DNA from 2 places in the Arthrobacter sp. FW306-1B-F12A genome. Region 2 is predicted to be linked to the other one. Evidence: riboswitches for the same ligand, from Rfam matches in the RefSeq annotation. Region 2 holds a riboswitch; the other holds the start of a gene.
The links. Region 2 has a riboswitch for thiamine pyrophosphate ahead of thiC (phosphomethylpyrimidine synthase ThiC). Riboswitches for the same ligand answer to the same signal wherever they lie in the genome.

Region 1 (3,205 bases), on a different contig from region 2:
TCCGTCGCATCCACCAACTCCACGGCGTCAGGCAGCAGCGTCTGTTCGTCGGCGATGACCTCGAGCTTCACCCAATCCGTTTCCAATGCCTCCCGGGCTAGCTCGGCTGTCATGACGGCATCCTTGGCGGTAAAACAGCCGGCGGTGTTGGGCAGGACACGGATGCCGTGGTCTACGAGCAATTGGAACAGCGAACCGGTTTCCGTCGGTGAGTACCGCCGCATTGCGACGGTAGTGAGTTCTGTGCCGGAAGCCAGCAAGGCTGCCCCGAGGCCGTCGAGGCTCGGAGCTCCGCCGGTTCCCATGATGAGGCGCGAGCCGAACTCAACACCGTCGATCACCAGGGCATCGGTTCGGGTGCCTGCTTCGTGAGTGCTTGCTGTGGTCATGGTTCAGCCTCCCTGTACTGCGGTAACGATTTCGAGTTCATCGCCCTCTGCGAGCGCGGTAGCAGCCCACTGGCTGCGCGGCACCACTTCGGAATTGCGTGCGACGGCGACGCCGATCTTGCGTCCGTCGGCCGCTTGGCCGCTGGAATCCACAACGCGTCCGGTGATGTGGCTGACGAGGGTGGTGACGGAAGCGTCGTCGCTCAGCGTGTGGTCTGCGCCGTTCAATTTGATGTTCATGCGTGGTCCTTCAGAAGGGGATTTAAGGTATCGGCCGATGGGCCGTCTGCGGAAGCCCTTGCTGCTGAGAGCGGGCGGGAGAAGCGGTCCGGGCGGAATTTGTTCCACCGGGAATCGGCGGTGCCATCCATGAGTCCAACGCAGATTTTTGCCGCTGCCGGAGTGAGGAGCACGCCATGGCGGAAGAAGCCGCTGGCCACGATGAGGCCGGGCACGGTTCCTTCCCGACCTTCGACGCGGCCCAGCAGCGGTGCGTTGTCCGGGGTGCCAGGACGGGCCCGGGCAGTTGCTTCAACGAATTCCAGCTCGGCAACGGCCGGAACCAATACCTGGGCGTCGCGGAGCAATTGGTAGACGCCGCCGGCTGACACCGGGTTGGCCGATCCCCCGGACGACGACAATCCGTCCTCACGTTGCGTCGCGCCGATCACGACGGTCCCGTCATCGCGGGGAACGATGTAGACGGGCACTCCGCGCACCATTCCCCGGACCGTGGCGGTGACCAGCGGTTGCAGGTGGTCCGGGACGCGCAGCCGCAGTATGTCGCCGTAGACGGGACGCAACGGGAGCGACAATCCATCCGGCAGTCCTTTCACGCGGGCGGCATCGAGTCCGTTGGCTACCACCGTTTCCGTGGCAAGCACTTCGATGCCTGAGCCGAGCACGGCCCCGACGGCGCGCCCGTCCTCCCACAGGAGGCCCGCCGCAATGTCCCGGACCGCGAAACCGCCTTCGGCCCCCGGAATCCAACTGGAGCTACCTGGCTCGTGGTCTGCCAAAGCGCCTAGAATCGCGGCCGAAAGCCGGCGAGGATCCACTTGGTGGTCGCCCGGGATGTCGAAGGCACAGGAAATCTGCGGGCTCAAGAGCGGCTCACGCTCCCGTGCTTCGCGCAACGGCACGGATTCCACCACCAGGCCATGGGCCAGCTGGACGTCCCGAAGATCGGCGAGCGCCCGGCGGTCCGCTGCGTCCGCACCCACGGCGAGGGTCGGCGTCGTCCGGTAACCCGTGCTGCGTCCGGTTCGTGAGCCGGTCACATTGTGTTCGAAGTCCGGCCACAACGCCGACGATTCGAGCATGAGCTCCAGGAGGTCCTCTTCCTGGTAGTGCAGTTCACTGACTGGTGCCAACATCCCCGCCGCCGCGAAAGTAGCGCCGCTGGCCGGCGCGGGATCGATCAGGGCAACCGAGCGGCCCGACCTTCGGGCTTCCCACGCGATGCCCAGGCCAATGACGCCGCCCCCGATCACCGCCACGTCTGCACGCAGGGGCCCGTGCTGGGTGTTTACTTCGTCCATGGAGTCCTTCCCTACGCCGGTACTAGCCGGATCAGGTCAAGCGGTCGGCGCTGAAGCCCTCTCAGCCGCGCGGCGATTGTGACTGCCGCCGCGGCTCCCGCGGTACCTGCCCAGTTTAGAGGAACTACTCTGTTTCCATGACCCCGCACGATGTCCACACCACCGCCCGCCTGTACCTCTGCACCGACGCCCGCAAGCAACAGGGTGATTTTGAGCAGTTTGTCGATGCCGCATTCGAAGGCGGCGTGGACATCATCCAGCTGCGCGACAAGACCATTGAAGCGGCCGAGGAACTGGAACTCCTGGAGATCCTGCAATCCGTGGCGCACCGTCACGGGCGCCTCTGGGCAGTCAACGACCGCGCGGACGTAGCGTCCCTCGCCGGCGCACCGGTGTTCCATATCGGCCAAAAGGACATTTCGCTGCGCTCGGCCCGGAAGCTGCTCCACGACCCCACCATCATCGGCCTCTCCACGCACACGCCGGAGCAGATTGACGCAGCCATCGCCGCGTCGCCTGGCCGCAGCGGCTTGGACTACTTCTGCGTCGGGCCTGTGTGGGCCACGCCCACCAAGCCTGGACGCTCCGCCGTCGGGCTCGATCTGGTGAAGTACGCTGCCAATGCGGTGAAGCAGGCAGACGAAGAGACCGTCGGCGGCGTAGTGCTTCCTTGGTTTGCGATCGGCGGCATCGATCTCAGCAACGTGGAAGACGTAGTGAGGGCCGGCGCCAGCCGCATTGTTGTGGTCCGCGCCATCACCGAGGCCGGGGATCCGACGGCGGCAGCCCAGGCACTCCTGGCCGCACTGGACGCAGCGGCGGCCTAGCGAGACGCCGGGAGATTTTGGAGTTACCCTGACTTTCGTGTCACATCAGCGCATAGCCCCGAACGTCTCTGAAACGTCGAACCAGCTCGCGGAAGCACTGGCGGCGCTTCGGACCGAACTCGAGCTGCCCGCGGGTTATCCCGCTGAAGCACTGCGCGACGCGGAGGCCGCGGTTTCAGGACACAGGCTGCCGGCGCAGGACCTCACGGGCGTTCCGTTCATCACGATCGACCCGGCCTCTTCCACGGATCTCGACCAGGCCCTCTTCATTGAGCGGTCCGGGAATGGTTACAGGGTTCTCTACGCCATCTCCGATGTGCCCTCCTTTGTGCCACCGGGAGGAGCGCTCGACGCCGAGACCCGCCACCGGGGACAGACGTACTATGCGCCGGACGGCCGCATACCGCTGCACCCCGAGATCATCAGCGAGCACGCCGGAAGCCTGCTG
Region 2 (3,205 bases):
TGGTCGGCACTGCCGACGAAGGCGTGGGGTTCGTACTGCGCGGCGGAGGCAACAGTTGCGGCGAGCGAGGGCTGATCCTCGAAAAGCAGCGCCGTGTGGAAGAGTCCGGCCTCTCCGCGGCCCGGGATCTGGAGACCAGCGGCCGGCGCGAGGTGCACCAACGGCTTGCCTAGCCGGCCGAAGTAGAGCCCGCCGTCCTGTTCGGCGACAACGTCCAGCCCCAGCGCCCGCTGGTAGTAGTCGCCCATGAGCTTCATGTCCCCCACTTTGAGCATGACAGTGCCCATGGTGAGTTCGGCAGGAAGGAGATCCTGGCTGGATGTGATGGTCATGTGAAACTCCCGGCTTTTTGTGGCGCCGCCCTTCGGCAACCTCTATGTATCTAAATTACTTGAAGCTTCAATTTATTCCTAATGCCCGGCGCTTCCTGAAATGTGTCCCCTCAGAACGGTGCATCCGGGCTGCAGCACGATCTCTAGGGACGCTCGGGGATCCTTTGCGTAGAGCACGACGTCTGCGCTGGCGCCTTCGCTGATGCGGTCGGCACCCAACCACTCACGGGCGGACCAGCAGGCAGCATCGAGGGCGGCGGCCGCCGGAAGACCCGCCCGCTGGAGTTCCAGGATCTCCTCGCCGATCCGGCCGTGTTTGATGACGCTTCCGGCGTCGGTTCCGGCGTACACCCGCACTCCGGCGTCGAACGCCTCAAGGACCCGCTCATGCCTGCCCTCCCACAACGCGATCATGTGGGCGGCGTAGCGCGGAAATTTGGTTTCAGCCTGCTTCGCGATGTCCGGAAACGTCGCAATGTTGATGAGCGTGGGGACAATCGGCACATCCTGGTCCAGCAGCCGGGGAATGTGGTGGGGCAATAATCCGGTGGCGTGCTCGATGCAGTCGATCCCGGCGTCGAGCATGTCATCGATTGTCCCTTCGGCGAAGCAATGGGCGGTCACCCGCGCCCCCTCGTCGTGTGCGGCCGCGACGGCGTCCTTGACGACGGCGGCCGGAAAGGACGGGCCGAGATCCCCGGCGGAGCGGTCGATCCAGTCCCCCACGATCTTGACCCAGCCGTCTCCGGACCGCGCCTGCTTGCGGACTGCCTCCATCAGATCCTCCGGCTCCACCTCTTCGGCCAGCCCGGGGATGTACCGCCGTTGCCGCGCGATGTGCCTGCCCGCGCGGATGATCCTCGGCATGTCCGCCCGGCGTTGCAGCCAGCGCGTGTCGCTTGCGGATCCGGCATCGCGGATCAAGAGGGTCCCGGCATTCCGGTCCGCAGTCGCCTGCAGGCGGGCAGTCTCCTCGTCGACAGCTCCGCCCTTGCCCAAGCCAACGTGGCAATGCGCGTCGACCAGGCCGGGAAGCACCCAACCGTCCAGGACGACGTCGGGCTTCGCAAGGGGCCGGACGAAGGTCAGCCGTCCGTCGACCGACCAGAGGCCGCGCCGTTCCTCCTCCGGCCCGGTGAGGACGGCGCCGCTGAATTCGATGATTTCCGCCATGATTCCACCCTAGTTCCCGGGAGCTTCGCCGGCGCGGTCACATCTGTCACAAGCGCTGGCAGCTGTGGTAGCTTCGTCTACGACCACACGGGGGCCCTTGCAAGGGCTGAGATCGGGCTGATGCAGCCTGCGACCGTTGAACCTGTCCGGGTAATGCCGGCGAAGGAAGTGAGTAATCCTTTGAGCACCAAAGAAACACAGCTGAGCCCTACCCAAAAGGGATCGGACCACGATGTGACCCAATCCCTCAAGTCGCATTCCCTCGCGTTCCTGGAGGATGCCGACACGGGAATCCGGGTTCCAGTGACGGAAATCGCCCTCGAACCGTCCCCCAACGGCGAGGCCAACGCCCCGTTCCAGGTGTACCGGACCGCCGGACCCGGGAGTGATCCCGTAGTGGGCCTCGAACCGTTCCGCAGCGAGTGGATCGAAGCCCGCGGCGACACCGAGGCCTACAGCGGCCGCGAACGGAACCTGCTCGACGACGGCAAGTCTGCCGTCCGCCGCGGCGCCGCCTCCGCGGAGTGGAAGGGGGCTCAGCCGGTGCCCCGCCGCGCCGTCGACGGCAAGACCGTGACACAGATGCATTACGCGAAACAGGGCATCGTCACGCCCGAAATGCAGTTCGTGGCACTTCGCGAAAACTGCGATGTGGAACTCGTCCGCAGCGAGGTCGCTGCCGGCCGGGCCATCATCCCCAACAACATCAACCACCCCGAATCCGAACCGATGATCATCGGCAAGGCGTTCCTGGTGAAGATCAACGCCAATATCGGCAACTCGGCCGTCACCAGCTCCATCGCCGAAGAGGTCGACAAATTGCAGTGGGCAACGCAATGGGGCGCCGACACCGTCATGGACCTGTCCACGGGCGATGACATCCACACCACCCGCGAATGGATCATCCGTAACTCCCCCGTACCGATCGGCACCGTGCCCATCTACCAGGCCCTCGAGAAGGTCAACGGCGAAGCCAACAAGCTCACGTGGGAAATCTTCCGCGACACCGTCATTGAGCAGTGCGAGCAGGGCGTGGACTACATGACCATCCACGCCGGCGTGTTGCTGCGGTACGTGCCGCTCACCGCGAACCGCGTGACGGGCATCGTTTCCCGTGGCGGCTCCATCATGGCGGGCTGGTGCCTGGCCCACCACGAGGAAAACTTCCTCTACACCCACTTCGACGAGCTCTGCGAAATCTTCGCCAAGTACGACGTCGCGTTCTCGCTGGGTGATGGACTGCGCCCGGGCGCGACGGCGGACGCGAACGACGCCGCGCAGTTCGCCGAGCTGGACACCTTGGCCGAGCTCACGAAGCGCGCGTGGCAGTACGACGTGCAGGTCATGGTCGAAGGCCCCGGACACATCCCGTTCCACTTGGTGCGGGAGAACGTGGAGCGCCAGCAGGAGCTGTGTGACGGCGCGCCGTTCTACACGCTGGGCCCCCTTGTCACCGACGTCGCCCCGGGCTACGACCACATCACCTCCGCCATCGGCGCCACGGAGATCGCACGCTTCGGAACCGCGATGCTCTGCTACGTCACTCCGAAGGAACATCTGGGCCTGCCCAACAAGGACGACGTCAAGACCGGCGTGATCACGTACAAAATCGCCGCCCACGCCGCTGACCTGGCCAAGGGACACCCCGGCGCCCACGAACGCGACGATGCGCTGTCCAAGGCCCGCTTCGAGTTCCGCTG

Region 1: linked by a shared signal. The riboswitch ahead of thiO (glycine oxidase ThiO) and the one ahead of thiC (phosphomethylpyrimidine synthase ThiC) in region 2 are both predicted to bind thiamine pyrophosphate.

Annotation. Positions count from the first base shown of each region.
Region 1 covers NZ_JBYSXD010000016.1:31,566-34,770, reverse strand. The annotation lists gene AC3WJU_RS10120 (thiazole synthase) at 1-389, opposite strand, end outside; gene thiS (sulfur carrier protein ThiS) at 393-629, opposite strand; gene thiO (glycine oxidase ThiO) at 626-1,930, opposite strand; TPP riboswitch at 1,922-2,041, opposite strand; gene thiE (thiamine phosphate synthase) at 2,068-2,757, shown strand; gene AC3WJU_RS10100 (RNB domain-containing ribonuclease) at 2,795-3,205, shown strand, end outside.
Region 2 covers NZ_JBYSXD010000001.1:220,252-223,456, reverse strand. The annotation lists gene AC3WJU_RS01065 (VOC family protein) at 1-332, opposite strand, end outside; gene AC3WJU_RS01060 (amidohydrolase family protein) at 411-1,505, opposite strand; TPP riboswitch at 1,583-1,690, shown strand; gene thiC (phosphomethylpyrimidine synthase ThiC) at 1,686-3,205, shown strand, end outside.